3 regions of the Simplicispira sedimenti genome follow, and region 3 is predicted to be linked to each of the others. Evidence: predicted binding sites of a transcription regulator. Region 3 holds the regulator's gene; each other region holds the start of a gene.
What was found. The regulator sigma-54, encoded in region 3, starts transcription at its own class of promoters, with help from an activator protein. The targets are predictions, from matches to a motif close to TGGCANGNAANCTGCTTT.
Positions count from the first base shown of each region.

Region 1 (10,501 bases), on a different contig from region 3:
CGCTGCTCATGCACAGGCGTGAGTTGGTGTCGATCTGGTTGGTGCCCAGCAGCCCTTTGGCGAACTTGTTGAAGACGTAGTAGTCCTCGGTGAGCAGTTGGCCCGAGACGTACAGGCCCACGGCATCGGCGCCATGCTGCTGCACGGTGGCGGCGATGCGCTGGCCCAGGGTGTCCAGCGCCTGGTCCCAGGCCAGCGGCAGCGCCGCGCCACCGCGCTGTGCGCGCTGCAGGGGTTGCAGCAGGCGCACCTGGTCCTGCACTTCGGGGCGGGCCGTGAGGTGCAGGGTCGAGCCCTTGGAGCACAGCCGCCCGAAGTTGGCGGGGTGCTCCGGGTCGCCGCGCACGCGGGTGATGCGGCCGCCCTCGCTGTCGATGAGTACGCCGCAGCCCACGCCGCAGTAGGGGCAGGTGGAGCGGGTGGTGGCGGCCTGCGTCATGCCACTGCAGCGCGCAAGGCGGGCCCGGCCAGCGGGCGGGTTTCGGTCAGGGCGCGGTGGGCCAGCTCGTCGGCGTCCAGGTACACGGCGCCGTCTTCCAGCTTGACCTGGAAGCTGGGCGTGCAGCCCTCGTCGGGCGCAGCGGCCTGGCCGTCGCACAGGCCGATGGTCCAGTTGTGCAGCGGGCAGGCCACACTCTTGCCAAACACGATGCCCTGGCTCAGCGGGCCGCCCTTGTGTGGGCAGCGGTCCAGCAGGGCAAACACCTCGTCCGTGGCGGTGCGGAACACGGCCACCTCCAGACCCTGCGCGCGCGTGACGCGGCGGGCGCCCAGCACGGGGATGTCTTCGAGCTTGCAGATGTATTTCCACTGTGTCATTGCTATACCTTTTGTAGCTGTTTGCGCTTGTCAATAAAGGGCTGGGGCCACTTTTTGCTTAAAAAATGGAGGGCGGTGGCTTCAGGCCACGGCAATGGGGATGAACTGGCGTGCATCGACCCGCGCCTTTTCGCCTTCGAACCAGGGGTCGGGCTCGCCCTCCAGTGCCGCCTGCAGCCGCGCCCACAGGGCCTTGCGGTTGGCGTGGTCTTCGAGCACCTTTTTCTTGGCGTAGTCCAGGCCCACGCGGGCGATGTAGTGCACCGTGCGCTCCAGGTACCAGCCCTCTTCGCGGTAGAGCTGCAGGAAGGCGCCGCTGACTTCCAGCACCTCTTCGGCGGTCTTCACCTTGGTGAAGAAGTGCGCCACCTCGGTCTTGATGCCGCCGTTGCCGGCCACGTAGATTTCCCAGCCCGAGTCCACGCCGATCACGCCCACGTCCTTGATGCCGCTTTCGGCGCAGTTGCGTGGGCAGCCGCTGACGGCGAGCTTGACCTTGTGCGGTGCGTACATGCGCCACAGCGCGCGCTCCAGGTCGCGGCCCATCTGGGTGCTGTCCTGCGTGCCAAAGCGGCACCATTCGCTGCCCACGCAGGTCTTCACGGTGCGCAGGCTCTTGCCGTAGGCGTGGCCGCAGGGCATGCCGATGTCGTTCCACACGCCCTGCAGGTCTTCCTTCTTCACGCCCAGCAGGTCGATGCGCTGGCCGCCCGTGACCTTGACGGCCGGGATCTTGTACTTGTCCACCACGTCGGCAATGCGGCGCAGTTCGTCGGCCGTGGTCTCGCCCGCCCACATGCGCGGCACCACGCTGTAGGTGCCGTCTTTCTGGATGTTGGCGTGGCTGCGCTCGTTGATGGCGCGGCTTTGCGGGTCGTCCAGCGCCTCCTTGGGCCAGGTGCTGATGAGGTAGTAGTTGACGGCCGGGCGGCAGGTGGGGCAGCCGTTGGGTGTCTTCCACTCCATGAAGGCGAACACTTCCTCCTTGGACAGCAGCTTGTTGGTGCGGATCGCGTCGCGCACGGCCTGGTGGCCGTGGTCGGTGCAGGCGCACACGGGCTTGGTCTTGGGCGTGGCGGAATAGTCGCCGCCTACCGTGGCCATCAAAATCTGCTCGACCAGGCCGGTGCACGAGCCGCAGCTGGCGCTGGCCTTGGTGTGCTTGCGCACCTCGTCCAGCGTGAACAGGCCTTTTTCCTTGATGGCCTTGCAGATGGTGCCCTTGGTCACGCCGTTGCAGCCGCAGACCTCGGCTTCATCGGGCATGCTGGCGGCCTTGTTCTGGCCTGCGTGGCCGCTGTCGCCGATGTTGCTCTCGCCGAACATCAGCTTGTCGCGCAGGTCGCTCACGGGGCGACCGTCGCGCAGCAGCTTGAAGTACCAGCTCCCGTCCACGGTGTTGCCGTACAGGCAGGCGCCCACGAGCTTGTCGTCCTTGAGCACCAGCTTTTTGTACAGCCCGGCGCCGGGGTCGCTCATCACGATTTCCTCGGTGCCCTCGCCGCCCATGAAGTCGCCCGCAGAGAACAGATCAATGCCCGTGACCTTGAGCTTGGTGGACGTGAGCGAGCCCTGATAGCGCCCAATACCGAACTCCGCCAGGTGGTTGGCCGCCACCTTGCCCTGCTCGAACAGCGGCGCCACCAGGCCGTAGGCCACGCCGCGGTGCTCGGCACATTCGCCCACGGCGTAGATGCGCGCGTCGGTGGTGGTCTGCATGGTGTCGTTCACAACGATGCCGCGGTTCACGTGCAGGCGCATGTTCTGCGCCAGCGCCACGTTGGGGCGGATGCCCACGGCCATCACCACCAGGTCGGCGCTCACCTCGGAGCCGTCCTTGAAGCGCACGGCGCGCACGCGCCCGGCATCGTCGGCCAGCAGCTCCTGCGTCTGCGCCTTCATCAGGAACTGCATGCCGCGTTCCTGCAGTGCCTTCTGCAGCATCTTGCCCGCCACATCGTCGAGCTGGCGCTCCATCAGCCATTCGCTGGCGTGCACCACCGCCACCTGCATGCCGCGCTTGCACAGCCCGTTGGCAGCCTCCAGGCCCAGCAGGCCGCCGCCAATGACCACGGCGTGCTTGTAGTGCGCGGCCGCGTCGATCATGGCCTGCGTGTCGGCAATGTCGCGGTAGGCCAGCACGCCCTGCAGGTCCTTGCCCGGAATGGGCAGCATGAAGGGGTTGGAGCCCGTGGCCATGATGAGCCGGTCGTAGGGCACGCTCACCGTCTCGCCCGCCGCATTGGTGGCGTGCACCATGCGCCGCGTGCGGTCCACCTGCGTCACCGTGTAGCCTGCGTGCAGGGTGATGTGGTGATCCTCGTACCAGGACCAGTCGTTGAGGACGATCTGCTCCAGCGTCTGCTCGCCCGCCAGCACCGGCGACAGCAGGATGCGGTTGTAGTTGGGGTGGGGCTCGGCACCGAAGACGGTGATGTCGTACAGGTCGGGTGCGATCTTGAGCAGTTCTTCGAGTGTGCGCACCCCCGCCATGCCGTTGCCCACCATCACCAGTTTCGATTTCTTCATCGTGCCCTCGCGCGTTGCTTGTCCAGAAAGCGGCGGGCCTTGCTGGCGCGCCGTGCCTGCGGCCCTGGGGGCCACACACACAGGTCAATGCAACGACCGTGCCAACACGCTCGCGCCCCGCTTTGGCGCGGCGGCTCCAGGGCTGGGCAAGGGGTTGGGGCGGTGATCGCGCGAGTCGTGCCCGCAGGCTTGGACCACGCAGGCGCTGTTTTGGTGCATGCGCCGCTGCATTGCACCAGGGCGGGGGCAGGCTCCTAGCGATGCATTTTTTCCGCCACTACCATCACGATAATGGTGCAGTAGCCCGCAGCGACCAGGCTCATCAGCACCGCAGGCCACCACTTTCTGCTTTCTCGTGCGCTGCTGGCCATATGCAGCCATTCCGAAGCGGCATCGCCAAAGCTCAGGTGCTCAGCGCAATCCAGTGGTTGTCGGGCGACATCTCCTGTGGCCAGGCCAGCATGGCCGGGGCCAGGCGCGGGTGCCACAGGGCCACTCCGCGCGCTGCGCCCAGCAGCACGCCGCCGGGCTGGTCGGTCAAGGGCAGGGGGCTGAGCGCGCAGACCTCGCGCAGCTCGGCAATCGTCATCAGGGTGTCGGGCGCGTCGGGGTGCCACAGCACGCCCCGGCCCACGCGCTGGCCGCTGATCACAAAGCCGCCGCCCGGCCCCGGGGCAATGTCGCCTGCGTAGCCGCCCGCCGTGGCGGTGCGCGTGGGGATGCGCAGCTCCTTGCCGTCCCACAGTGCCAGCGCGGGCGCGGCGCGGCGCTGGTCGATGTCGTCGTGCTCGGCCTGCAGGGCCACGCCCAGCAGTGGCTGCTCCCCTGTGCTCCAGGCCAGGTGGCGAATGCTCAGGCGCGGGTCCGCCAGGCGCCACTGGCCCAGCAGTTCGCCATTGGCGGGGTTCAGGCGTACCAAGGATGGGGCCATCAGGTGCAGGTCGCGCTTGTCACCCTTGGCCGTGCGCGGAATGCCGCCATTGGCCACTACCAGCATGCCTTGCGTATCGGGCAGGAGCTGGTGCGGGTCCATGCCCTGCGTGGCCCACTGCGCCACCTTGGACAGGGTGCGGGCGTCGCGCACCGACACCCAGCCCTGGCCGGAATTGCGGTCGGTTTCGGTGGTGTACAGCCACTGCCCGTCGTTGCTGGCCATGATGTGGCCGTCAAAGCTGTGCGCCGGGGTCTCCTGGTCCAGCCAGTGCTGCTGCACCAGCTTGCCCTGCGCGTCCAGGCGCATCAGCCAGCGGCCTGGGCGGCTGGCAATGGCCAGGAAGCCGCCGCCCGCCTCGGCCAGCAGGCCATGCGCCCGGCCTTGCACCGGTGTGGCCTGGGCAATGCGCACCTGGCCAGCGGTCCAGTCCAGGTGCAATACCCCCACGTAGTCGGTGGTGCTGGCAGCGTCGGCACCCGCGCTGCGGGCACGCCAGGCGGCGGCCAGGCGGGCGGTGGGGGCGATTGGTGCCGCACTGGATTCGGGGCTGGATGCGGCCGCCATGCGGGCCCAGGCGCTGGGCGGCAGGGCAGCGGCGCCCAACAGCAGTGCGGCGCGTTGCAGGAAAGGGCGGCGAGAAAGTGACATGGCAGACGCTGCGAATAAGAATGCATATCATTTTATTCCATGCTGCCACTGGGTGGGGGGCAAAGCAAAAGCCCGCAGGCAGGGCCAGCGGGCTTTGGGGGGCGTTCAGTCTGCGGCCTGAACGCCGGGGGCTGCAAGCGCTTAGCTGCGCTCGCCCGTGGCAATGCCGTGGGCACGCATGGCGATGGCACCGTTGGCGCGCACTGCAGGGCGCTCCAGAACGCTGGGGGTCTTGGCGTAGCGGTCGGCGGGAGGGCCGTCGTTGAAGCTGGGCAGAGCCTTGCGGCCTTCGGCGCGCACTTCGGCGACGCTGCGCACCGATTGCACCTTGGATTCGAAGTCGGTGCCGTACAGGTCGCCGTTGAGTTCAGCGGCCTGGGCGCCCAGGGTAGCGAAAGCGGACAGGGCTGCGATGGTGAGGATGCGTGCGGTTTGCATGATGGTTTCCTTGATCAAAAGTGACTCCAAAGGTGCTCCGGCAAAGGCCATCGGGTGATTGCTGGAGCTCTGTCGCTGAGTTGCGCGGTAGCGTTGGGCTCATCGATGGGGTGAACTGTACGCCTGCAAAGACCACAAAAAAACTGCCCAGTCGTTAATTGACTATTCCGGTTTTAAGAATAATCGTCGGGTCGGCAGCGTGTTGTCTCTCGAAGATCCCTGCCGTTGTCATGCAGGCGCTACAGGCCCGCCATGTGCGCTGCACCTCGGGCTGCCACGGCTTGCAATCCGCTGCGGCTTGGGCTGAAATGAATGCCTGAACCATCACCCTTGAAGGGGCTACCGAGTATGACCACCGTTGCAGAAATTCTCAAATCCAAATCACACGCTGCGGTGTACAGCGTGGCACCCCAAGACAGCGTGTTCCAGGCCTTGCGCACCATGGCCGAGAAGGAGGTAGGGGCGCTGCTCGTGCTCGATGGCGGCACGATCGCAGGCATCTTCACCGAGCGCGACTACGCCCGAAAGCTGGCCCTGCGCGGGCGTACCTCCATGGACACGCCGGTGCGCGACGTGATGACCGCCTCTGTGCTCTGCGTGCGCCCCAACCAGACCAGCGAGCAGTGCATGCAGATCATGACCGGCAAGCGCCTGCGCCACCTGCCCGTGGTGGAAGAGGACGGCAGGCTGCTGGGCATGATCTCCATCGGTGACCTGGTCAAGGACATCATCTCCGAGCAGAAATTCATCATCGAGCAGCTGGAGCACTACATCACCGGTAGGGGGAGGTAGGGCAGGGCACAACCCCCTGAGCGGCTGCGCCGCTTCCCCCTTCTCTCGAATTGCTGCGCAATTCGGGAAGGGGGACGCCACCAGCGCCTGGACTCGGAGCACTGGCGGCCCTTGCGCGGCGGCTGCTGGCGTGGGCCGCGCCAGGCTCATTGGCCGTGAGCATTGTTTCGCGCCGAAGATGCAAAAGGCCCTGGCTGCACGCAGCCAGGGCCTTTGTGCGAGTCCCGGTCACGCCGCCTTTTCGACGTGCCCCTGGCGCGTGTACAGGAAGTCGATCACCGCCTTGCGGTAGTTCACATAGCGTGCGTCCTCGGCCAGTTCCACGCGCGAGCGCGGGCGGGGCAAATCCACGTGCAGCACTTCGCCGATGGTCGCGGCCGGGCCGTTGGTCATCATCACGATCTTGTCGGACAGCAGCACGGCCTCGTCCACGTCGTGCGTCACCATCACCACCGTGCTCTGCGTGCGCACCACGATCTCCAGCAGCTCGTCCTGCAGCTTGGCGCGCGTCAGCGCGTCGAGCGCGCCGAAGGGCTCGTCCATCAGCAGCACCTGCGGCTCCATCGACAGCGCCCGGGCAATGCCCACGCGCTGCTTCATGCCGCCCGAGATTTCGCCGGGGCGCTTCTGGCCCGCGTGCGTCAGGCCCACCAGGGCCAGGGCGGCGTCGGTGCGCGCCTTGAGCTGCGCCTTGCCCTCGCGGGCGCCGAACACGCGCTCCACGGCCAGGTAGATGTTGTCGAAGCAGGTGAGCCAGGGTAGCAGCGAGTGGTTCTGGAACACCACGGCGCGCTCCGGCCCGGGGCCCTTGATCTCCTTGTTGGCGCACAGCAGCGCGCCGTTGGTGGGCGTGGTGAGCCCGGCGATCAGGTTCAGCAGCGTGGACTTGCCGCAGCCCGAGTGCCCGATGAGGGCCACGAACTCGCCCTTGGCGATGGTCAGGTTGATCTCGCGCAGCGCCGGGAACAGGCCCTTGGCGGTGCGGAAGGTCTGCTCCACGCCCTGGACTTCGATGAACTTGGTGGACAGCGATGCGTTCATGATTTCACTTCCTCGAATGTGAAGGCGGTTGCCAGCTTGACCAGGGCCGCTTCGAGCAGCAGCCCGACGATGCCGATCACGAAGATGGCGATGATGATGTTCTTGACGTTGAGGTTGTTCCACTCGTCCCACACCCAGAAGCCAATGCCCACGCCGCCCGTCAGCATCTCGGCCGCAACGATCACCAGCCACGCCGTGCCCACGGCCAGGCGCACGCCGGTCAGCATGTAGGGCAGCACCGAGGGGAACAGGATCTTGGTGAGCACCTTCCACTCGCTCAGGTTGAGCACGCGGGCCACGTTCAGGTAGTCCTGCGGCACGCGCTGCACGCCCACGGCGGTGTTGATGATCATGGGCCAGATGGAGCAGATGAAGATGGTCCAGATGGCGGCAGGGTTCGCGCCCTTGAACACCAGCAACCCGATGGGCAGCCACGCCAGCGGCGATACCGGCCGCAGCAGGCTGATGAGCGGGTTGAACATGCGCGACAGAAACGCAAAGCGCCCGATGGCAAACCCCGCCGGAATGCCCACCAGCGCCGCCAGCCCAAAGCCCACGGCCACGCGCTCCAGCGAGGCCAGCACGTTCCAGCCCACGCCCTGGTCGTTGGGGCCGTTGCGGTAGAACGGGTTGCTGAACACCTCCACTGCCTGCAACCAGGTCTCGTAGGGCGTGGGAATGCTGCGGCCCGTGCTGGCCGACACCAGCGCCCACAGCCCCACCAGCAGCCCCAGGCCCAGCACGGGCGGCAGCACCTTCTGCCAAAAGGCGCGCGAAAGCGCACCAGCGTCGCGCTGGGCCAGGGCGGGTGCTGCGGGTGGATTTAAGGTTTTTTGGGCTTTAGCGCCCGTAGATAGGGCGCTAGTAGCTATGCTTTTAGTAGCATCGGATGCTTTGGCTGGCGTGGGTTCCAGCGGTGCATGAAAAACGGCGCTGACCATGGTGATCTCCGGTGGGTCGAAAGTGGTAGATGGCGAAAGCCGTGGTTTCAGGCCTTGATCTTGAAACCGTCGGCGTACTTGGCGGGGTCCTTGCCGTCCCACACCACGCCGTCGATCAGCTTGCTGGTGCGCAGCACGTCCTTGGGCACGCTGATCTTCATGGCGCTGGCGACCGACTTGTACAGGTCCACCTGGTTCACCTGCTTGGCCACGGCCAAGTAATCCGGGTGGCTCTTGAGCAGGCCCCAGCGCTTGTGCTGGGTGAGGAACCACATGCCGTCCGACAGGTAGGGGAAGTTCACCGCACCATCGTTGAAGAACTTCATGTGGTTCGGGTCGTCCCAGGTCTTGCCCAGGCCGTTCTGGTAACGGCCCAGGATGCGCTGGTTGATCGCATCCACGCTGGTGTTCACGTAGGCCTTGCCAGCCACCGTCTCGGCCATCTTGGTCTTGTTCGACAGGCTCGCGTCGATCCAGCGGCTCGCCTCCAGCACCGCCATCATCACGGCGCGCGTGGTGTTGGGGTACTTTTTCACAAACTCGGCCGAGGTGCCCAGCACCTTCTCGGGATGGTCTTGCCAGATGTCCTGCGTGGTGTTGGCCGTGATGCCGATGCCATCCATGATGGCGCGGTGGTTCCAGGGCTCGCCCACGCAGAAGCCATCCATGTTGCCCACGCGCATGTTGGCCACCATCTGCGGTGGCGGCACGGTGATCAGCTTGGCGCCCGACAACGGGTTGATGCCCGCCGCCGCCAGCCAGTAGTGCATCCACATCGCGTGCGTGCCCGTGGGGAAGGTGCCCGCGAAGGTGTATTCGCGCTTCTCCTTGGCCATCAGCGCCGCGAGCGAGGGGCCGTCCACGGCACCCTTGTCGGCCAGGGCCTTGGAGAGCGTGATCGCCTGGCCGTTGTGGTTGAGGGACATGAGCACCGCCATGTCCTTCTTGGGGCCCGCCGTGCCCAGGTGCACGCCGTACACCAGGCCATATAGCACATGGGCAAAGTCCAGCTCGCCATTCACCAGCTTGTCGCGCACACCGGCCCACGATGCCTCCTTGGTGGGGATGATGGTCACGCCGTACTTCTTGTCGAAGCCCAGCACCGAGGCCATCACCACGCTGGCGCAGTCGGTCAGCGGAATGAAGCCGATCTTCACCTCCTTCTTCTCGGGCGCGTCCGAGCCCTGGGCGTGCACAAGCGCGCGCAGCGCGGGGCTCACGCCCACGGCGCCCACGGTGGCGGCCTGCAACACGGTGCGGCGGTTGAGGCTGGTTTTCAGAACATCGGTCATGGGGCTCCCCTTGCATCGTGAAAAACAAAAAAAGGCGTCCTCACGCTGCGCACGCCAGCCAGGGGCCGCATGCGCAGGGTGGGGACGCCTTTGTCCGGTAACAGGCGGCAGCCACCCGCCGTTGGGTGGCGCCGCCGTGGTGACCCTGTGGGGGGTCTGCCAGCATCAATGCAAAGCGCGTGCCAGGTTTTGAAAGCTGCAGTTTGCTATCAAATTGAGAGCTGCAGGCGCAATTTAGAAGAGCGCCAGAGGCCGATTCGGCTTAAAGCGATGCAGGATGGAGTGCACCGGTGTTGTGCGGTGCACCAAGGCGGCGCGGAGGTGTGGTGCGCGAGGTGGGTAGGCGCTGGCACCCTCTGTGGGGTACCAACGTGGCCGCAAGGACCAAGGACTGGTTTGCAGGGATTGCAGCCAGTCATCCTCTGGCGCTGCGTGACTGGTCTCGGCCAGGAGCGGCCTGTGGCGGCAGATGAAAGCAGACTTTCAACGAATAAGGTAAGCCGCCCGCCTTTAGCGGGTCGGCTTAAGCGCCGGGTTAGCCCCAACGTTGGCTACTTCATGATGCAGTTTTAATTGCATTTTTCTCGGTATTTCTCAAGTACGCGGTCTTTTGAAAGCATGTAATCATCCACATAAATTCGACCTTCTCGATCTTGCCGTGGATAATAAACATCCTTGAATCCATATGATCCGATGTCACCTACGATGACATCACCCTTAGATGGATCGTATCCGCCGTACCATTCAAGGAGATAAAAGCCACGAGGGCCATCTGCTATGAAATAGCTACGACAGCCAGATTGATACAGAACAACTACAGCCTTTTCAGCGAGTGCATTCAAAGACAAGAGTCCAAGCAACGCACCAAAAATAACATATCGAATTCGGAACACGCGGACTCCTCTTTTTGCTAACGTCTGAATTAAGCCGCGCCGCGTAGCGGCGTCGGCTTGAGTGAACGGTTATGCCATAGGCGGATCACGACCGACATTTCCTTCATACTTTTCCAAAACCCCAGATAGCCTTCGAAACTCAGAATCCTTTTTCTCTTGGCTCCAAACTTCGTC
Region 1 covers NZ_JAKVIJ010000004.1:2,641-13,141, reverse strand. Annotated here, with positions in the region: gene MJ602_RS05655 (nitrate reductase) at 1-439, opposite strand, end outside; gene nirD (nitrite reductase small subunit NirD) at 436-819, opposite strand; gene nirB (nitrite reductase large subunit NirB) at 901-3,348, opposite strand; gene MJ602_RS05640 (DUF1513 domain-containing protein) at 3,752-4,930, opposite strand; gene MJ602_RS05635 (DUF4148 domain-containing protein) at 5,072-5,368, opposite strand; gene MJ602_RS05630 (CBS domain-containing protein) at 5,717-6,160, shown strand; gene MJ602_RS05625 (ABC transporter ATP-binding protein) at 6,389-7,201, opposite strand; gene ntrB (nitrate ABC transporter permease) at 7,198-8,142, opposite strand; gene MJ602_RS05615 (CmpA/NrtA family ABC transporter substrate-binding protein) at 8,190-9,434, opposite strand; gene MJ602_RS05610 (hypothetical protein) at 10,004-10,327, opposite strand; gene MJ602_RS05605 (hypothetical protein) at 10,397-10,501, opposite strand, start outside.
Region 1: nirB (nitrite reductase large subunit NirB) is a predicted target of sigma-54. The motif match lies at 3,435-3,452, and genes of this name have one in related genera.

Region 2 (10,501 bases), on a different contig from region 3:
CAACACGGTGCGGTTTTTCGATCCGGCGATCCAGGCGCGCCTCAATGCCCGCGCCGCATTGGAAGCGGACCTGCGCCAGGCCGTACACCGCAACGAGCTGGTGTTGCACTACCAGCCCCAGGTGGACACCCAGGGCCGCTGTCTGGGTGTGGAGGCCCTGGTGCGCTGGGAACACCCGCAGCGCGGGCAGGTGCAGCCGCTGGACTTCATTCCGCTGGCCGAGGAGACGGGGCTGATCCTGCCCATCGGGCAATGGGTGCTGTGCCAAGCCTGCCGCACCATGGCCGCATGGGAGGCCGACCCGCGCCTGGCCGGGCTGGGCATGGCCGTGAATGTGAGCGCACGCCAGTTTCACCAGCCAGACTTCGTGCACAACGTGCGCGAACAACTGCGCGCGCATGGCATCGCTCCATCGCTGCTCAAGCTCGAAATCACCGAAAGCATGTTGCTGGACAACATCGAGCAGACCATAGAAACCATGCAGACACTCCGGGCGCTGGGGGTGCGCTTTTCGCTGGACGACTTTGGCACGGGCTACTCCTCGCTCAACTATGTCAAGCGCCTGCCGCTGGACCAGATCAAGATCGACAAGTCCTTTGTGCGCGACATCCTGAGCGACCCCAACGATGCGGCCATTTGCCGCACCGTGATTGCCATGGGGCGCAGCCTGGGGCTGTCCACGCTGGCCGAAGGGGTGGAGCAGCCCGCGCAGTGGGACTTTCTGGCGCAGGAGGGGTGCGATGCGGCCCAGGGCTACCTGTACGCGCGGCCCATGGCGTTGCCAGACCTGCAGGCCTGGCTGGGGCGCCAGCGGCTGTGATCAGGGGGCGGCTTGCGGCGTGAGGCCCGCGAGGTCCAGCTGCATCACGATCATGTTCACCAGGGTACCCACCGAGGGGCGGCCGGTTTCGATGACGTAATGCGCCGTCTGCCGGTACAGCGGGTCGCGCTGGGCGTACAGCTCGCGCAGGCGCTCCAGCGGCTGGGCCACCTGCAGCAGCGGGCGCGTCTTGTCGTGGCGGATGCGGCGGAAGATGTCGTCGGGCGATGCGCGCAGGTACATCACCGCGCCAAAGCGGCGCAGGCAGTCGCGGTTCTCGGGGCGCAGCACGGCGCCGCCGCCGGTGGACAGCACCATGCCGCCGGGGCGCTGGGCGATGTCGGCCAACGCCTCGGACTCCAGCGTCCGGAAACGCTCCTCGCCCTCGGCTTCAAAGAACTGGCGGATGCTGCAGCCCAGTTGCTTTTCCAGGTGGTGGTCCAGATCGACAAAGGGCACCCCCATGCGCTGGGCCAGCTGCCGGCCCACGGTGGACTTGCCTGCGCCCGGCATGCCCACCAGTGCGCAGCGCAGCGCCCGCTCGGGCGTTTGTGGCTGCGGCGGCGTGTGGGCGTTCATTTTTCGACGAAGGCGCGCTCGATCACAAAGTCGCCGGGGCGCGTGGTGTTGCCTTCCTCGAAGTCGGCATGTTCCAGCATCTGCTTGAGGTCGGCCAGCATCTCGGGGCTGCCGCACAGCATCACGCGGTCGTTGATTGGGTCCAGTGCGGGCAGGCCCAGGTCGGTGAACAGCTTGCCGGTCTTGATGAGATCGGTGATGCGGCCCTGGTTGCGGAAGGGCTCGCGCGTGACCGTAGGGTAGTACTTGAGCTGCTGGCTCACCAGCTCGCCCAGGAACTCGTGCTGGGGCAACTCCTGGGTGATGTAGTCGTGGTAGGCCAGCTCATTGACCTGGCGCACGCCGTGCACCAGCACCACATGCTCGAAGCGCTCGTAGGTTTCGGGGTCGCGGATCACGCTCATGAACGGTGCCAGGCCCGTGCCGGTGGACAGCAGGTACAGCCGCTTGCCCGGCAGCAGGTAGTCGATGAGCAGCGTGCCCGTGGGCTTTTTGCCCACGATGATGGTGTCGCCCACCTGGATGTGTTGCAGGCGCGAGGTCAGCGGGCCGTCGGGCACCTTGATGGAGAGGAATTCCAGCGTCTCTTCGTAATTGGCGCTCACGATGCTGTACGCGCGCAGCAGCGGCTTGTCGTTCACCTTCAGGCCAATCATGGTGAAGTGCCCGTTCGAGAACCGCAGCGCCGGGTCCCGGGTGGTGGTGAAGCTGAAAAGCCGATCCGTCCAGTGGTGCACGGTCAGCACGCGTTCTTCGTGAAATGCGCTCATGGTGTGGTCAGTCAGGAGAAAAGAAGAGAGAAAAGGGCGGGGCTTCTTACTGCGCCAATACGGCTAGGGCCTGTTCACACTATTTTTGCCAGTGCGAACACGGTGCAAACCGCGCCAATCTAGGCGCGGGACGACGCCAAGGCCGGGGCCTTGGCTAGGAGTGCAACGACGAGTGGCCCGGTTTTCACCGTGTTCCCTTCGGGTTGCGACCAAAAAGGGCCATGCGCGGCGTTGCAAAGCCTCGCTGGGGCTGCACCCCAGCTTCGTTTGGCGTCTTGCGCCTGGCCCTTTTTGATCGCAACGCATCTGGTAAAAATAGTGTGAACAGGCCCTAGTTTCTTCGATTTGTTATTGCTTTGGGGCATAAGTCAAACGACACATCCGACCACCCCATGGCGCGGGAAAACCCGCATATTGTCCGTCAAACCACCTGTGCCTGGCCAGGCTTCAGTCGTGCAGCGTGCGCCGGTACTGCATGGCCTCGGCCACATGGGCCACTTGCGTGCCTTCGGCGCCCGCCAGATCGGCGATGGTGCGGGCCACCTTGAGCGCCCGGTGCGTGGCGCGGGCCGACCAGCCCAGCCGTGCCGCTGCGGTCTGCAGAAACTGCGCCGCTGCGGGCTCCAGCCGGGCCTGGGCGTCGATCTGCTGCCCGTGCAAAGCCTGGTTGGGCGCGCCCTGGCGCTGCAAGGCCCGTTGGCGGGCCAGGGCCACGCGCGAGCGCACCACGGCGCTGGCCTCGCCTGCGCTGGCCTGCAGCAGCTCTTGCGGTGCCAGGGCAGGCACTTCCACATGCAGGTCGATGCGGTCCAGCAGCGGGCCGCTGAGCTTGGCCTGGTAGCGCGCCACCTGGTCGGGGGTGCAGCGGCAGGCGCGCCGTGCGTCCCCCCGGTGCCCGCAGGGGCAGGGGTTCATGGCAGCAACGAGCTGAAAGCGCGCCGGGAACTCAGCGCTTTGCGCTGCGCGCGCAATGGTGATGCGCCCGGTCTCCAGCGGTTCGCGCAGCGCTTCGAGCGCGGCGCGCGGGAACTCGGGCAGCTCGTCCAGGAACAGCACCCCGTGGTGCGCCAGTGAAATCTCCCCCGGCCTGGGTGGCGAGCCCCCGCCCACCAGCGCCACGGCGCTGGCCGTGTGGTGTGGCTGGCGTGTGGGTCTGCGGGCCCAGTGCTCCAGCGCAAAGCTGCCCGCCAGGCTGGCCACGGCGGCGCTCTCCAGCGCTTCGTCCACGGCCATGTCGGGCAGCAGGCCGGCAAAGCGCTGTGCCAGCATGGACTTGCCCGAACCCGGCGGCCCCGACATCAGCAGGCTGTGCCCGCCTGCGGCGGCAATCTCCAGCGCGCGCTTGGCGGCGGCCTGCCCCTTCACGTCTGCCAGGTCAGGGTAGGGGGTGGCCGCTCGCGCTGGCTGGGGCTGCATGCGCGCCCAGCCGCTGCCATCGGTGGCGGCGTCTTCCAGGGGCAGGGCGGCAGCGCCGTCGGGCAGGAACGGCTGCACCACATCCAGCAGATGGCGCGCACGCCAGACCTGGGTGCCGGGCACCAGCGCGGCCTCCTCGGCGCTGCCCGGGGGCAGCACCAGGCGCACGCCGGCCTGCATGCCGTGCAGCGCCAGGCTGGTGGCCAGGGCGCCGCGCACCGGGCGCAGTTCGCCCGAGAGCGAAAGCTCCCCCGCAAACTCCCAACCCGCCAGGCGTGCCGCGTCGATCTGGCCGCTGGCGGCCAGGATGCCCAGGGCAATGGGCAGGTCGAAGCGGCCCGAGTCCTTGGGCAGGTCGGCAGGGGCCAGGTTCACGGTGATGCGCTTGTTGCTGGGGAACTCCAGGCCCGCGTTCATCAGCGCCGAGCGCACGCGCTCGCGGGCCTCCTTCACCTCGACCTCGGCCAAGCCCACCAGCGTGAAGCTGGGCAGGCCGTTGGCCAGGTGCACCTCCACGGTGACGGGTGCCGCGGCCAGGCCCAGCAGCGCGCGGCTTTGCACCAAAGCAAGACTCATCGGCGGTGTTCTCCCCAATCAAGTGCAAGGCAGGGGCGGGGCCTGGTGCACCACAGCGGTGCGTGCTCCCGCGCACAAGCCCCCGCACTGTAGCCGGGAACGGCGCCGCAGCGCGCCAGCGCAGGGGTGCAAGGGTTTGGCATGGTCTGTGCTTTGAGGGCTTATCGCAACGAATCTTTACAGGAGTGACCATGAACCACGCATCCCTCAAGGCCCTGGGCGTCGCCCTGGTGGCGGCCCTGCCCCTGGTGGCCAGCGCGCAACTGAGCGGCAACCTCAGCCTCACCACCAACTACAAGTTCCGTGGCCAGGACCAGGACGCGAGCCGGTCCAAGGCCGTCAAGCCTGCGGTGCAGGGCGGCTTCGACTACGCGTTCGGCGAGTCCGGCTGGTACGTGGGCAACTGGAACTCCAGCGTGGACTGGCTCAGCGGCAACTCCATCGAGATGGACCTGTACGGCGGCTACAAATTCAAGGGCGCCGGGCTGGACTGGGACCTGGGCGCGCTGACCTACGTGTACCCCGGCAACAGCACCGGCAACACCACCGAGCTGTATGCCGCGGCCACCTGGGGCCCGGTCACGGCCAAGTATTCGCACACCGTGTCGGACGACTACTTCGGCTTTGCCGGCGCCAAATCGGGTTCGGGCCGCAAGGGCCGCAACACCGGCTACCTGGCGCTGGGCTTTGCGCAGGAGGTGTTCCCCAAGACCACGCTCAAGGCTTCGCTGGGCTTCACCCGTTTTGCGGGCGACATCAAGGACACGGGCGTGCCCAACTACACCGACTACAGCCTGGGCGGCGCCTACGACTTTGGTGGCGGCCTCTCGCTGGGCGCTGCCGTGGTCGGGGCCAGCAAGAAGGCGTATTTCGGGCACGTGAACAAGTCGCGCCTGATCGTCACCCTGACCAAAACCCTGTAAGGAGGACCTGAAAATGAAAATGGTGACTGCCATCATCAAGCCGTTCAAGCTCGACGAAGTGCGCGAGGCGCTCTCCGACATCGGGGTGCAGGGCATCACGGTGACCGAGGTCAAGGGCTTTGGCCGCCAGAAGGGCCATACCGAGCTGTACCGCGGCGCCGAGTACGTGGTGGACTTTCTGCCCAAGGTGAAGATCGAAGCCGCCGTGGCCGACGACCTGGTGGACCGCACCATCGAGGCCATCGAAGGCGCCGCCCGCACCGGCAAGATCGGTGACGGAAAGATCTTTGTCGCGCCGCTCGAACAGGTCATCCGCATCCGCACCGGCGAAACCGGCCCGGACGCCATCTGACCCCACCCTCCCCATTCCGAACGCAAGGATCTGCCATGAAAAAACTGCTTGCCTCCCTGGTGCTGGGGCTGGGCCTGTGGGCCGCCGGGCCGTTGGCCTGGGCCCAGGCGCCTGCGGCCACCGAGCCCGCGGCCGTGACCGCACCCGCCGACGCTGCGCCAGCCCCTGCGGCCGCAGCCCCCGCTGCCCCCGCCGTGGCCGAAGCGGCTCCCGCCGAGGCCCCGGCCCCCGCGCCCAAGCTCGACTCGGGCGACACCGCCTGGATGCTGACCTCCACGCTGCTCGTCATTCTGATGACCATTCCGGGCCTGGCCCTGTTCTACGGTGGTCTGGCGCGCTCCAAGAACATGCTGTCCGTGCTGGTGCAGGTGTTCGTGGTGTTCGCACTCATCAGCGTGCTGTGGGCCCTGTACGGCTACAGCCTGACCTTCTCGGGGGAAGGGCAGTTCTTTGGCGGCACCGACAAGCTCTTCCTCAAGGGCATTGCGCCCGACACGCTCTCGGGCCTGCTGCCCACGATTCCCGAGTACGTGTTCGTGTCCTTCCAGTCCACCTTTGCCGCCATCACCGTGGCGCTGATCGTGGGCGCGTTTGCCGAGCGCATCCGCTTCTCTGCCGTGCTGATCTTCGCCGTGCTGTGGTTCACCTTCAGCTACATCCCCATGGCGCACATGGTGTGGGGCGGCGGTCTGCTGGCCAAGGACGGTGCGCTCGACTTCGCGGGCGGCACCGTGGTGCACATCAACGCCGGTATCGCGGCCCTGGTGGGTGCCTACATGGTGGGCAAGCGCATTGGCTTCGGCCGCGAGGCCATGACGCCGCACAGCCTCACGCTGACCATGGTGGGCGCGTCGCTGCTGTGGGTGGGCTGGTTTGGCTTCAACGCCGGTTCGGCCGGTGCGGCCAACGGCGTGGCGGGCCTGGCTTTCGTCAACACCGTGCTGGCCACGGCAGCGGCCACCCTGTCCTGGCTGGCAGGCGAAACGCTGCACAAGGGCAAGGCCTCCATGCTGGGCGCCGCCTCGGGTGCTGTGGCAGGTCTGGTGGCCGTCACCCCCGCCGCGGGCTTCGTCGGCCCCATGGGCTCCATCGTCATGGGCCTGATCGCTGGCATCGTCTGCCTGTGGGGCGTGGGCGGGCTCAAGCGCATGCTGGGTGCCGACGACGCGTTCGACGTGTTCGGTGTGCACGGCGTGGGCGGCATTGTGGGCGCCATCCTGACGGGCGTGTTCGCCTCGCAAAGCCTGGGCGGCACGGGCGGCCTGACCCCCGACACCTACGCCATGGGCCACCAAGTCTGGGTGCAGATCAAGAGCGTGCTCATCACACTCGTGTGGTCGGGCGTGGTGGCTGTGGTGGCCTACAAGATCGCCGATCTGCTGGTGGGCCTGCGCGTGAGCGAAGAGGCCGAACGCGAAGGCCTGGACATCACCTCCCACGGCGAAACCGCCTACTCGCGGTAAGCGGCCCCGCTCTGCACCGGTGTCTGGTGGCGCCGGTGCAGGGCCTGCGAGACCCTCCGAGCTTGCCCGCCCCCTCCAAGGGCGGGCTTTTTGTCATTTTGGCCTCCAGCGCCCGTACTTTCAGCGCAAGCAGCTATCAAAAGCATAGCAATCGAGTGACCATTGGCATCATGCCAGGCGCTGCGGCCGAAATCGCTCATCCCCCCTGTGCAGAAAATTCATGCCCCGGCGCGCGCGCAGGCCATGCACGGCGCGGCCCTGGCGCGTACCATTCCCCGCCATGGACCAGGCCCTGCAAACCCTCATTGACCAGGTGCGCGCCGCCCACGCGCGCCAGGCCCCGCTGCGCATTGGCGGCGGGGGCACCAAACAAGGCATGGGCAGCCTGCCGCTGGGCGAGCTGCTGGACACGCGCCCCTACCACGGCATCGTCAACCACGAACCCACCGAGCTGGTGGTGACCGTGCGCGCGGGCACGCCGCTGACCGAGCTGGAGCAGGTGCTTGCGCAGCAGCGCCAGTACCTGCCCTTCGAGCCCCCACGCTTTGCCAGCGGCGGCACCGTGGGCGGCATGGTGGCTGCCGGCCTGGCCGGCCCGGCGCGCGCCAGTGTGGGCGGTGTGCGCGACTACGTGCTGGGCGTGCGCATGATCAACGGCCTGGGCCAGGACCTGCGCTTTGGCGGCCAGGTGATGAAGAACGTGGCCGGGTACGACGTCTCGCGCCTCATGGCGGGCAGTTGGGGGCAGCTCGGGGTGCTCACCGAAGTCAGCGTCAAAGTGCTGCCCGTGCCCCCGGCCGAGGCCACGCTGCGCTTTGAATGCAGCCAGTCCGACGCGCTGGGTCGCCTGCAGGCCTGGTGCGGCCAGCCGCTGCCGCTCAACGCCAGTTGCTGGGTGCACGATGCCGGGGCCGACACCCTGTACCTGCGCCTGCGCGGCGCCAGCGCTGCGGTCGAGTCCGCCTGCCGCAGCCTTGGAGGCGAGCGCATGGACGCTAGCGCCGCTGCTGCCGATTGGGAGGCCTGCCGTGACCAGCGCCTGCCCTGGTTTGCCGCAGGCGCACCCGATACCGGGCTGGATCTGTGGCGCCTGTCCGTGCCCACCGCGGCGCCCGCGCTGGACCTGCCCGCAGACCTGATGCCGCCGCTCATCGAATGGCATGGCGCGTTGCGCTGGGTGTGGGCCCCCGCAGCCCATGCCAACGCGCTGCGCGAAGCCGCGCGCGCTGTGGGTGGCCATGCGCGGCGGTTCAGACCGTCCGATGCCGCCGCCGCCGCGCCCGAAGGCGGCCTGCCCCCCGCACTGCGCGCCCTGCACGAGCGCGTGCGCCAGAGCTTTGACCCGGCCGGGATCTTCAACCCCGGCGCATCGGTCGGCATGGATTGACATGCGCCGCTTTCGCCACCTGACCGGACAGCACCGCACCAGCGACAGCAACCGCCGCCTGGGCCTGCTGCTGGCGTTCAATGCCGGTGCGATCAATGCGGGCGGCTTCCTGGTGGTCAAGCTCTACACCTCGCACATGACGGGCTTCCTGTCCATGCTGGCCGACCATCTGGTGCTGGGCAACACCGTGCTGGTGCTCGGTGCACTGGGCGCCTTGCTGGCGTTTGTGTCCGGGGCTGCGGTCACCACCATCCTTATCCACTGGGCCAAGAAGCGCAAACTGCACAGCACCTACGCACTGCCGCTGCTGATCGAGGCGATGCTCATGCTGGCGTTCGGCCTGCTGGGGGCGGCCACGCTGCACTGGCGCACACCCTTTGCCGTGCCCGCCACGGTCTTGCTGCTGTCCTTCATCATGGGTCTGCAGAACGCCACCGTCACCAAGATGTCGGCAGCCCAGATCCGCACCACCCACATGACCGGCACCATCACCGACCTGGGCATCGAGCTGGGCAAACTGCTGTACTGGAACCACAGCGCCGAGCGGCCCGAACTGCGCGTGCGCGCCAACCACCAGCGCCTGGCCCTGTTTGCCGGGCTCACGGCCATGTTCCTGGTGGGCGGCATTGCCGGGGCGGCGGGCTTCAAGCACGTGGGCTTCGTCTTTGTGGTGCCGCTGGCGCTGGTGCTGTGCGCCCTGGCCGTGCCCCCGCTGTGGATCGACCGTGCCCGCTTGTGGCCACGGACACGGCGCAACGCCCCGGCAGCCCCCGCCGCGCAAGCCCCCGCTGCGCCGGATGCGCACGACCACCCCTGAACCCCTGTCCGCACCCCATCCCCCGAGAGCCGCCATGCAAACCCAACTGGCCCCCGAATTCCAAGGCACCCCCGAAGGCACCGAGGCCGAAGCCATCCTGCGCAAGTGCGTGCACTGTGGCTTTTGCACCGCCACCTGCCCCACCTTCCAGTTGCTGGGCGACGAACTCGACGGCCCGCGCGGCCGCATCTACCTCATCAAACAGGTGCTCGAAGGCGCACAGCCCACGCGCAGCACGCAGTTGCACCTGGACCGCTGCCTGACCTGCCGCAACTGCGAAAGCACCTGCCCCAGCGGCGTGCAGTACGGCCACCTGGTGGACATTGGCCGCAAGATCGTGGACGCCAAGGTGCCGCGCCCGGCGGGCGAGCGCGCTGTGCGCTGGGCGCTCAAGGAAGGCCTGACCTCGCCCCTGTTCGGCCCGGCCATGAAGATGGGCCAGGCCGTGCGCGGCCTCATGCCCCAGGCGCTGCGCGCCAAGGTGCCCGCACGCGAGGACGCAGGCGCGCTGCCCACACGCCAGCACGCGCGCAAGGTGCTCATGCTCGAAGGCTGCGTGCAACCTTCCATGATGCCGGGCATCAACACGGCCACCGCGCGCGTTCTCGACGCCGCAGGCATACAGACTGTGGTGGCGCGCGAGGCGGGCTGCTGCGGTGCGGTCAAGTTCCACCTCAACGACCAGGATGGCGGACTGGCGCAGATGCGCGCCAACATCGACGCCTGGTGGCCCTGGGTGGAAAAGGGCGAGGTCGAGGCCATCGTGATGAACGCCTCGGGCTGCGGTGTCACCGTCAAGGAATACGGCCACCTGCTGCAGCACGACGCGCAGTACGCCGACAAGGCCGCCCGCATCAGCGCGCTCACGCGTGACCTGTCCGAACTGCTGCCCGACATCACCCCGCGGCTGCAAGAGCGCCTGCGCAGCAAGCCGCAGGGCGCCTTGCCCGGCGTGCTGGCCTACCACCCGCCCTGCACGCTGCAGCACGGCCAACAGCTGCGCGGCACCGTCGAAGAACACCTGCGCGCGCTGGGCTTTGACGTGCGCCTGCCCCAGGAGTCGCACCTGTGCTGCGGCTCGGCGGGCACCTACTCGGTGCTGCAGGCCGCGCTGTCGCAGCAACTGCGCGAGCGCAAGCTCGGCCACCTGGGCCAGCTCGCGCCGCAGGTCATCATCTCGGCCAACATCGGCTGCATCACCCACCTGCAAAGCGGCACCGATACGCCCGTGCGCCACTGGATTCAGGTGCTGGACGATGCGCTTGCATGAGCCGCGCAGCCGATTTCTGAGATGATCGCGGGCTTGTTTTCCTGCAAACCCTGCCTCTCATGACCGATTCCGTGCCGGCCACCGACGCCTCCTCTCCTGCCCCCGCCGCCCCCGGCGATGCGGCGCCT
Region 2 covers NZ_JAKVIJ010000001.1:493,082-503,582, forward strand. Annotated here, with positions in the region: gene MJ602_RS02225 (putative bifunctional diguanylate cyclase/phosphodiesterase) at 1-820, shown strand, start outside; gene MJ602_RS02230 (shikimate kinase) at 821-1,399, opposite strand; gene MJ602_RS02235 (ferredoxin--NADP reductase) at 1,396-2,169, opposite strand; gene MJ602_RS02240 (YifB family Mg chelatase-like AAA ATPase) at 2,617-4,161, opposite strand; gene MJ602_RS02245 (TorF family putative porin) at 4,353-5,084, shown strand; gene glnK (P-II family nitrogen regulator) at 5,098-5,436, shown strand; gene amt (ammonium transporter) at 5,472-6,899, shown strand; gene glcE (glycolate oxidase subunit GlcE) at 7,180-8,286, shown strand; gene MJ602_RS02265 (YoaK family protein) at 8,288-9,103, shown strand; gene glcF (glycolate oxidase subunit GlcF) at 9,138-10,373, shown strand; gene MJ602_RS02275 (ProQ/FINO family protein) at 10,433-10,501, shown strand, end outside.
Region 2: MJ602_RS02245 (TorF family putative porin) is a predicted target of sigma-54. The motif match lies at 4,299-4,316, and genes of this name have one in related genera.

Region 3 (10,501 bases):
TCGTTGAGCGTGCTGGCCAGGCCGCCACGCGTGGGGTCGCGCAGCACATGCAGCAGCGCGGGGTCGGGCAGCGCCTGCAGCATGGCCTGCACCAGGGTATGCAGGGCCGCGCTGTCGGAGACGATGGCGGTCTCGAACTCCAGCGACTCGCGCAGCGACATCACCGCCACGCCATGCTCGCCCAGCGTGCCCGAGACCAGCACCGCATCGCCCACGCGCGCCTGCCGCCCATCGATGGTCAGACCCGGCGGTGCCACGCCAATGCCGGTGGTGCTGATGAACACACCATCGCCCTTGCCCTGCTCCACCACCTTGGTGTCGCCGGTGACGATGGGCACACCCGCCGCGCACGCGGCCGCCGCCATGGATTCGACGATGCGGCGCAGCTCGGCCAGTGCGAAGCCCTCCTCGATGATGAAGCTGGCCGTCAGGTACAGCGGCATGGCGCCTGACATGGCCACGTCGTTGACCGTGCCGTGCACCGCCAGCGCGCCGATGTCGCCACCGGGAAAGAACAGCGGCGAGATCACATGCCCGTCGGTCGCCACCACCAGGCGCCCGCTGCCGGGCAGCGGCAGCAGGGCGCCGTCGTGGCCCTGGCGCAGGTAGTCGTTGTCGAAGGCGCGGGCGAACAGCTCGTCGATCAGCTGCGCGCTGGCGCGCCCCCCGGCGCCGTGCGTCATGTCCACGCGGCCCTGCTTGAAGTCGATGGGACGGACGTAGTCTTTGCGGATGCTCATGCGGACACCACCGGAATGTCTTTGAACCGCCCGTAGGCGTAGTGCGCGGCGCAGGCCCCTTCGTTGGACACCATGCACGAACCCATGGGGCTCTCGGGCGTGCACACGGTGCCGAACAACTTGCAGTCAGTGGGGCGCTTGACGCCACGCAGGATGGCGCCGCACTCGCACTGCTTGTGGTCGGGCACGCTGCTGTACTGCAAGGCGAACTTGCGCTCGGCGTCCCACGCGGCAAAGGCTGGGCGGATCTGGAGCGCGCTGTAGGGCACCTCGCCCAGGCCGCGCCACTCGAAGCTCTCGCGCAGCTCGAACACCTGCGACACCAGGTTCTGCGCGGCCAGGTTGCCCTCGGGCGTGACGGCGCGGGAAAACTCGTTCTCGACCACGGCGCGGCCCGCGTTGACTTGGCGCACCAGCATGAGGATGCCCTGCATCACATCGAGCGGCTCGAAGCCCGAGATCACCACGGGCTTGCGGTACTCCTCGGCAAAGTGCTCGTAGGGCTGCGAACCGATCACGATGCTCACATGCGCCGGGCCAATGAAGCCGTCGATGGGAACGGTGCCCAGCTGGCGCACCTCCGCCGATTCGAGGATGTGCGTGATGGCGGCTGGCGTGAGCACATGGCAGCACAGCACACTGAAGTTGGACACCGCCCGCTCCCGCGCCTCGCGCAGCACCAGGGCGGTGGGCGGCGTGGTGGTTTCAAAGCCAATGGCCAGGAATACGACTTCGCGCTCGGGGTGCTTGTCGGCCAGGGCCAGGGCGTCGGCCGCCGAATAGACCATACGCACATGGGCCCCCCGCGCCTTGGCCTTGATGAGTGAAAGCCCTTCCGACGCGGGCACGCGCATGGTGTCGCCGTAGGTGCACAGCATCACACCGCGCTCCAGCGCCAGGCGGATCGCCAGGTCGATGCGGCCGATGGGCAGCACGCACACCGGGCAGCCAGGTCCGTGGATCATGCGCACGCTCTCGGGCAGCAGGCCCGCAATGCCATAGCGCGCGATGGCGTGCGTGTGGCCGCCGCAAAACTCCATGAAGCGGTAGCTGTGCCCAGGCCGCACCTCGGCGGCAATATTCGCCGCGATGTGGCGCGCCTGTTCGCCGTCGCGGTACTCGTCGATGTACTTCATGCGCCCCCCTGCGCACTGGCGAGTTCGGCGAACAACGCCAGCGTGCGCTCGGCTTCCTCGGGGTCGATCTTGCCGATGGCATAGCCCACATGCACGATCACGTAGTCGCCCAGTTGCGCATCGTCCACCAGGGCGATGGACACCTGCTTGCGCACACCGGACAGGTCCACCACGGCCTGCTGACCGGGCAACAGTTCCACCACGCGGGCGGGTATGGCTAGGCACATGCGGTCGTCTCCTCTGAACAGTTGTGACAGGACGCCTGCGCCAGTTGCTGCGCGGCCACCCAGGCCTGGCCCAGCGCGAGCCCGGCATCGCCGCAGGACAAGGCCTGCGCCGTATGCACCCGCAGGCCCTGCGCCTGCAAACCCGCCACGCAACGCTCGGCCAAAATGCGGTTGAAGAAGCAGCCACCGCCCAGCACCACGCAGCGCACCCCCCGCTCGCTGGCCACCCGCGTGGCCCGCGCCACCAGGGCATCGGCCAGCGCGAGGTGGAACTGCGCGGCGGCAGTCTCGACCTGCGCCCGGCTGGGTGAAGACCACTGCGCCCAAGGCAGGCACAGCGGGCGCAGATCGATGCAGCCCGTGGCATACACCGGCGCCAGCGCCGGTTCGGTGCGCTGCGCCAGCGCGCCGCCGTGGGCCTGCAGATGGCGCGTGGCCGCCTGCTCCAGCGCGATGGCGGCCTGGGCCTCCATGTCCTGGCGTACCGACAGGCCCAGCAGGCCCGCCACGGCGTCAAACCAGCGCCCGGCCGCCGTGGTTTGCGGGCAGTTCAACCCGCGTGCCAGCATGGCCTGCACGGTGCGTGCCGCCGTTTCGCCCACGACGGGTGCGAAGCGCGGCACGATCTGCTCGGCCTGGCCGCTGGCGTGCAGCAGGGCTGCCGCCATGCGCCAGGGTTCGCGCGCCGCGATATCGCCTCCGGGCAGCGCAAGTGGCGCCAGATGCCCTACCCGCTCACAGCGCGCGCCATGCACCCACAGCAGTTCACCGCCCCAGGCCGTGCCATCCAGCCCCAGGCCCACACCGTCGAGCGTGAGGGCGATCACGGGCTCCTGCACGCCGTGCTCGGCCAGCACCGCCGCCGCATGGGCATGGTGGTGCTGCACCGCCACGGCGGGCAGGCCGCGCTCCCCGGCCACACGCAGCGCCAGGCGGGTGCTGAAGAAGTCCGGGTGCAGGTCGTGCGCCACGGCGTCCAGCGGCGCGCCGGGGCGCGCCAGCAGATCCTCCACCGACTGCTCCAGCGCCGCGCACGCGGCCGGGTCGGACAGGTCGCCATGCACGGCGGACCACAGCGGCGTCTGGGGCGCCTGGGTATCGAACAGGCAAGCGCTGTTTTTCAGGAAGGCTCCGCAGGCCAGGATGCGTGCCATGGCGCCCCCTCAACCCTGCCCGGATCTGAGCCGCGCCAGCTCGGCTTCGAGCTGCGCGATGCGTGTCTGCACGCTGGTGGGTTCGATGGCATCGGGGTGCAGCAGCCAATCCAGCCAGGCGTCCATGCCCTCGCCCGTGGTGGCCGAGAGCTGGAGGATGCGGATGCCGGGGTTGACGCGGCGCGCATAGTCCATGCAGCGCTGCACGTCGAAGCTCAGGTGCGGCAGCAGGTCGGTCTTGGTCAGCACCATGAGCTGTGCCGCGGCGAACATGTCGGGGTACTTGAGCGGCTTGTCCTCGCCCTCGGTGACCGAGAGGATGACCACCTTGGCGTCTTCGCCCAAATCCCACAGCGCGGGGCACACCAGGTTGCCCACGTTTTCGATGAACAGCAGCGACTGCGGATGGTGGTGGCGCCCGTGCCCGTGGTCGTGGTGCCCGTGTTCATGCGCATGGTCGTGCAGCGCCAGGCGGGCGAAGGCCTGGGCCACCATGGGGGCGTCCAGGTGGCAACCCTTGCCGGTGTTGACCTGGATGGCCGGCGCGCCGCTGGCGCGGATGCGGTCGGCGTCGTGCGAGGTCTGCTGGTCGCCCTCGATCACGGCCAGCGGCAGCTCGGGGTGTTGCTGCTGCAAGGTACGGATGGTGGCGCACAGCAGTGTGGTCTTGCCCGAGCCGGGGCTGGAGACCAGGTTGAGCGCACGCACGCCGTGGGCATGGAAATGCGCGCGGTTGTGCTGCGCCACTTGGTTGTTGGCGCCCAGCACGTCCTGTTCGATGCGCAGCGTGCGCGATTCGCTCAGCCCCGGCACCGACACCCGCGCCGCGCCGGCGCCAAAGTGCAGATCGCCCGTGCGGGCATCCACCTGCGCACCGGCGGCCGCGGGTACCTCTGGGTTGTTGCATCCACACACGACACACATGTTCGGCTTCCTTTCTATGCCACCTGCATCTCCAGCACGCGCAATGCGTCCCCACCCTGGGGGGCGAGCCCGTAGCCGCCGCAGGCGGGGCAGGCATCGCCGCGCTGCACGATCTCCACCGCGGCACCGCAGCCCGGGCACCAGGCACGGCCGGGCGGCTCGTCGATGAGGACTTGCGCCCCTTCGAGCAGGGTTCCCGGGGCGATGGCGTCCAGCGCAAAGCGCAACGCCGGCACTTCCACCCCAGCGAGCCGGCCCACTTCCAGGCGCAATTGCAGCACGCGCGCAAAGGCCTCGCGCGCCGCCGCGTCTTCCACCACCTGCAGGATGCCACCGGCCAGGCTCAGCTCATGCACGGACCTGCTCCCCGCATTGCGCACCGCCCAGGCCCGGCCGCCTGTGCGCCGTACCCGGGGCATGTGCAGGGACGTACATGGCTCAAGCGCGCGCCAGCAGCATGGCCAGGCCGGCGCCGCCGATTCCCATTCCGGCCACGCGCAGCCATGCTGCATGCATGCGCTGCAGCGCCAGGCCCAGCCCCAGGCCGCCGAGGTGCAGCAGCGCCGTCGTCAGGGTGAAGCCCGCGCCGTAAGCCAGCCAGGGGGTGGCAGGGTCCCACTCCAGCCCATGGGCCATGCCATGCAGCAGCGCGGCGGCAGCGACCAGGCCCATGCACCAGGCGCGGGGAAGCACCGCGCGGCCCAGCAGCAGCACGCCCAGCGCGGCGACGCTCGCGGCGATGGCGGCCTCCAGCCCGCCAGCGGGCCCCCTGGCCCCCCAGCCCGCCGCCAGCGCGCCCAGCAGCATGGTGGAGACGAAGAGGGCGGGCGCCTGCCAGCGGCGCCGCGCGGGAGCCGCGGCGGACCACAGCCCCACGGCCAGCATCGCCAGCAAATGGTCGGCGCCCAGCACCGGATGGACCAGGCCGCTGAACCACGTGGCGGCCTGGGCAGGCCCCGGGCCCCCATGGGCGTGGGCGGACCCCGCGACCATGCAGAGCCCCCACATCGGCAAAACCATGGCACCAAGGCAGTCGCGTCGCATGTCCATCTCCTGGCCGAGGCCATCGGGGGGCGGGAAACACCCCGGCGTTGTTTCAGCGCCCGCGCCGGCCGGCGGGGCACAGAGCCGAAGATTACAACGCCTTGCGCAGCGTGGCGACCGGAATGCGCAGCGCCTCGCGGTATTTGGCGACGGTGCGGCGCGCGCACTCGATGCCCTGCTCCTTGAGCATGTCGGCCAGTTGGCTGTCGGACAGGGGCTTGGCGGGGCTTTCGGCGGCGATGAACTGCTTGATGAGTGCGCGCACCGCCGTGCTGGAGGCGTTGCCGCCCGTGTCGGTGCCCAGGCCCGAGCCGAAGAAATATTTCAGTTCGAACGTGCCCTGCGGCGTGGCCATGTACTTGGCCGTGGTCACGCGCGAGATGGTCGATTCGTGCAGGCCCAGCTCATCGGCAATGTCGCGCAGTACCAGCGGGCGCATGGCCAGCTCGCCATGCACGAAGAAGTTCTTCTGCCGCTCGACGATGGCGCGCGAAACGCGCAGGATGGTGTCAAAGCGCTGCTGGATGTTCTTGATGAACCAGCGCGCCTCCTGCAAGCGCTGTTGCAGCGCCTGGTGGCCTTCGCCCCCGCGGTGGCCGCGCAAGGCGCCCGCGTACACGTCGTGCACGCGCAGCTTGGGCATGACCTCGGGGTTGAGCTGCACCACAAAGTTCTGCCCACTGCGACCGCTGCGCGTGACAAGCACGTCGGGCACCACGGCGTTGCGCTCCACATCGGCAAAGCGCCGGCCTGGGCGCGGCTCCAGCCGGGTGATCAGCGCCATCGCGGCACGGGTGCGTTCCTCGCTGCAGCCGCACAGCTGCACCAGGCGGCGCACGTCGCGCCGCGCCAGCAGGTCCAGCGACTGGCCGCAGATGCACAGGGCCGCCTGCACGGTCTCGGCGTCGGCCGCGCCCTCCTGCAACAGCGCGCGCAGTTGCAGGCCCAGGCATTCGGCCAGGTTGCGCGCGCCCACGCCGGTGGGCTCCAGGCTTTGCAACAGACGCAGCGCCACCGTGAAGTGGTGCACCAGTTCATCCAGTTGCTCCGGGTCGTCCGTGCCCGCCAGCCCCTGGGCCAGGGTCTCGATCGGGTCTTCAAGGTAGCCGTCTTCGGTCAGCGATTCGATGAGAAAGCGCAGCGCCGCCCTGTCCACGTCGGACAGGCGCAGCGCCAGGGCCTGGCGGTGCAGATGCTCGGTGAGGGATTCCTGGGTGTGCACCCATTCCGTGGCGTCGGTGTCCTCATCGGCAGCAGCGCCTTGCTGGCGCGCTGGGGCGTCACCGCCCCATTCGCTGTCGTCGGGAGCGATCTCGGTGGTGCCGTCGCCCTCCCAGCCGGGTTCTTCACCCAGGACGGAAGTTTCGGCATCATTTTGGCCCTCTGCGCTTGCTGTATCTGCGCCAGCAGCTCCTGAAATAATAGCAGCATCGGCGGTGGCATCGTCCCGTTGCGCAGGCATGTCGGCCTGACTCAGGCCAAAGGCCTCGCGCTCGGCCTCGTCGCTGGAACGTTCCAGGAATGGGTTCTCGTCGAGCATCTGCTCGATCTCTTGCGACAGCTCCTGGGTGGACAGTTGCAGCAGCCGGATGGACTGCTGCAATTGCGGCGTCAGCGCCAGGTGCTGCGATACGCGGAGCGAGAGCCCTGGCTTCATCACATCCTGAAGTGTTCGCCAAGGTACACGCGGCGCACCTCGGCGTTGTCCACGATCTCGGACGGTGTGCCCTGGGCCAGCACATGCCCGTCGCTGATGATGAAGGCGTGGTCACAAATGCCCAGCGTCTCGCGCACGTTGTGGTCGGTGATGAGCACACCGATGCCGCGCTCCTTGAGAAAGCCGATGATGCGCTGGATCTCGATCACCGCGATCGGGTCGATGCCGGCAAAGGGCTCGTCCAACAGAATGAAACGCGGCTGCGTGGCCAGGGCGCGTGCGATCTCCACGCGGCGCCGCTCTCCGCCCGACAGGGCCATGGCGGGCGATTCGCGCAGGTGGTCCACGCGCAGCTCCTGCAGCAGCGCCGTGAGGCGTTCCTCGATCACCGCATTGCTGAGTGGTTGGCCCTGGGCGTCGCGCTGGAGCTCCAGAACGGCGCGCACGTTCTCTTGCACGCTGAGCTTGCGAAAGATCGACGCCTCCTGCGGCAGGTACGACAGCCCCAGGCGCGAGCGCCGGTGGATGGGCATGTGTGCAACCGACTGGCCGTCGATGCGGATGTCGCCGGCGTCGCTGCGCACCAGGCCGACGATCATGTAGAACGAGGTGGTCTTGCCCGCACCGTTGGGGCCGAGCAGACCGACGACCTCGCCCTTTTGCACGGTGAGCGAGACATCCTTGACCACCTTGCGGCTGCCATAGGCCTTGGCCAGGTGCAGCACTTCCAGCCGGCTGTTCGCCGCTGCGGGTTCGTTGTGCTCCATGCCGCCCCCGTTCACCGCGTGCCGCCCAGCGTGCTGCTGGGCCGCAGGGCCGGGCTGGCGCTGGCAGGTTCCTGCACCGGGGCCGACGCGGCCCCGGCAGGTGGCTCCTTGGGCGAGAGCACGGCACGCACACGCCCGCCCGGTGCCGGGCCGTCGCCTGCCGCGTTGGGCGCGGCCTTCTGGCCATCGACGGTGAACACGTCGGTCAGGTTGTTATAGACGATGACGGCGCCCGTGATCTCATCGCTGACCGCCGTGCCGCGCAGGCGACGCAGTTCGGCGCGGCGCACGAAACGCACTGCGTCGTTGCGGCCGTCGTATTCGATGACTTCGCCCTCGCCCTCGATGTACTCCTCGGGAGCGCCCGGCGCCACGTCACGCCGCTGGCGGAAAAAGGCGCGCTGCCCGGGCTCGGCGCTGACGGTACCGAACTGGAAGCCCTGGGCGTCCTGGCGCACTTCCAGGCGCGCACCACGCAGCACGATGCTACCCTTGGTCATGACCACCCGGCCGGTGAACACGCTGGTTTGCTTGAGGTCGTCGTGGCGCAGCGCATCGGCCTCGATGTTCATGGGCTTGTTGCGATCGGCCTTTTCGGCCAGGGCAGGCACGGAGCCGCCCAGGGCGGCAGCCATCAGCAGGGCTGCGGCCCATGCACGCCGGGCCCGTACCGTGGTCGTACGGCCGGGGCGGGTCAAAAAACGAATGTCCATGCGGCTTTCCTGTCAGACATGCCGCGCAGGGGCATGCAAATATTGTGCAGGGCACGAATCTTGCAAGCATTGTAGCCCCGGCCCGTGGGGCCGGGACGCAGAACCCACGGAATCCGGCGCTGGAAACCGGGGGGGGTAGCGCGTCAGCCCTTGCGGGACACGGCGACCAGGTGGTCCACCACCTGCAGCACCGCATTCAGGCTGCCTGCCATGGTGCCGTCGGTATAGAACCGACCCGCCACGCCCATGGACGGCGTGCCTTCGACCCCGTAGGCCTCCTGCAATTGCGCGGCCCGCTGTGCCTGGCTGGCGACGTTGAAGGAAGCGTACATTTCCTTGAACTTGGCCATGTCGATGCCGGGCTGCTTGGCCATCCAGGCCATGATGGCATCTTCCTTGGAGAGATTGATTTTCTCGACGTGAATGGCACGGAACACGCGCGGATGGATCTCTGCCACCTTGCCCATGCCCTGCAGCGCATAGAAGAGCTTTTGCTGCGGTACAAAGCTGGCATTGAATGCCACGGGCACACGGCGCGCGACCACGCCCTTGGCCTCGGCACCCTTGGCCCAGGACTCGAACACCGGCTCAAAGGTGTTGCAGTGGCCGCAGTTGTACCAGAAGAACTCGATCACCTCGACCTTGCCTGCGGGCGCGTCGGTGGCCACGGGCTTGCCCAGGCGGGTGTAGTCCTTGCCTTCCTTCGGCTGGGCCTGGGCCCACACGGGCAAGGCCAGGCTGGAAGCGGCCAGTGCCGATGCGGCAGAAAGGGTGAAGCTGCGTCGTTTCATATCCATGGTTCTCCAATGACAGGTGGGGGTGGGAGCAAGGGGGCAGGCAAAAGTTCAGCGCTGCACCCGCACCAGGGCCGACTCGACCCCCGCGCCCGCCAGTTTTTCCTTGAGCTGATCGGCATCGTCGCGCTTGGCAAACGGCCCGATGCGCACGCGGTACACATTGCGGCCATTCTGCTCGCGTTCACTCACACGCGCCTCCCAGCCCAGCATGGCCAGCTTGGCGCGCTGTGCATCGGCGTCCTGCTGGTTGCGGAAAGCACCTGCCTGCACGTAGTAATCAAAGGGGTCCACCTGCCCGGCGGCAGCCGCGCGGGCGCTGGCCAGATCCCCCAGCGGATCGGCACCGGGCTTGCCCTCGGCCTTGCTGGCGGCGGGCTTGGCGGCAGAAGCGGCAGCCTGCCGCGCATCGGGCGCCGCCCCCACGGCACCGGAGGCCGCAGCCGAAGCGGGCGGCGCGGTCACCTTGGCAGGCGTCTTGCCGGCCAGGGGGGCGTTGACGTTCCAGTCGCGGTTCTTGCGCGCCTCGGCCTCGTCGTTGTCGCCGTTGCGCACCGCGCCCTTGTTCATGAAGGGCACGGGCACCTTGGTCACGTACACGGCCACCGCCAGGGCAGCGCCCAGGCCCACGATCAGGCCGACGATGAAGCCGACAATGGTTCCGCCCCGGTGTTGGGATTTCATAAGTCAGTTACCACTCACATTCTGCGGGGGGCCGATACGCCCAGCACCGCCAGTCCATTGTGCAATACCTGCGCGGTGGCTGCGATGAGCGCCAGGCGCGCGCGCTTGACGGTTTCGTCGTCCACCAGGATGCGCTCGGCGTCGTAGTAGCTGTGGTAGCTGGCCGCCAGGTCACGCAGGTAGAAAGTCACGTCGTGCGGCGCCTCGCCCTCGGTGGCGGCCGTGAGCATGGCCGGGTACTTGGCCAGTTGCAGCATCAGCGCCTGGGCCTGCGGGCCGTCGAGCGCCGACAGGTCCGCGTCCTGCAGACCGGCCACGTCGCCTCCCCAGGCCGTGAGCACCGAGCAGATGCGCGCATGCGCGTACTGCACGTAGTACACCGGGTTGTCGTTGTTCTGCTGCACCGCCAGATCGACGTCGAAGGTGTATTCGGTGTCGGGCTTGCGCGAGAGCAGAAAGAAGCGCACCGCATCCTTGCTGGTCCATTCGATCAAATCACGCAGCGTGACGTAGCTGCCCGCACGCTTGCTGATCTTGACCTCTTCGCCGCCCTTGACCACCCGCACCATGGTGTGCAGTACGTAGTCCGGGTAGCCCTGCGGAATGCCCACGTTGGCTGCCTGCAGGCCGGCGCGCACGCGCGCGATGGTGCCGTGGTGGT
Region 3 covers NZ_JAKVIJ010000006.1:208,941-219,441, forward strand. Annotated here, with positions in the region: gene hypE (hydrogenase expression/formation protein HypE) at 1-740, opposite strand, end outside; gene hypD (hydrogenase formation protein HypD) at 737-1,876, opposite strand; gene MJ602_RS08925 (HypC/HybG/HupF family hydrogenase formation chaperone) at 1,873-2,103, opposite strand; gene MJ602_RS08930 (Kae1-like domain-containing protein) at 2,094-3,257, opposite strand; gene hypB (hydrogenase nickel incorporation protein HypB) at 3,267-4,181, opposite strand; gene MJ602_RS08940 (hydrogenase maturation nickel metallochaperone HypA/HybF) at 4,196-4,537, opposite strand; gene MJ602_RS08945 (HupE/UreJ family protein) at 4,620-5,225, opposite strand; gene MJ602_RS08950 (RNA polymerase factor sigma-54) at 5,317-6,882, opposite strand; gene lptB (LPS export ABC transporter ATP-binding protein) at 6,882-7,649, opposite strand; gene lptA (lipopolysaccharide transport periplasmic protein LptA) at 7,661-8,284, opposite strand; gene MJ602_RS08965 (thiol:disulfide interchange protein DsbA/DsbL) at 8,506-9,153, opposite strand; gene MJ602_RS08970 (SPOR domain-containing protein) at 9,208-9,840, opposite strand; gene argS (arginine--tRNA ligase) at 9,855-10,501, opposite strand, start outside.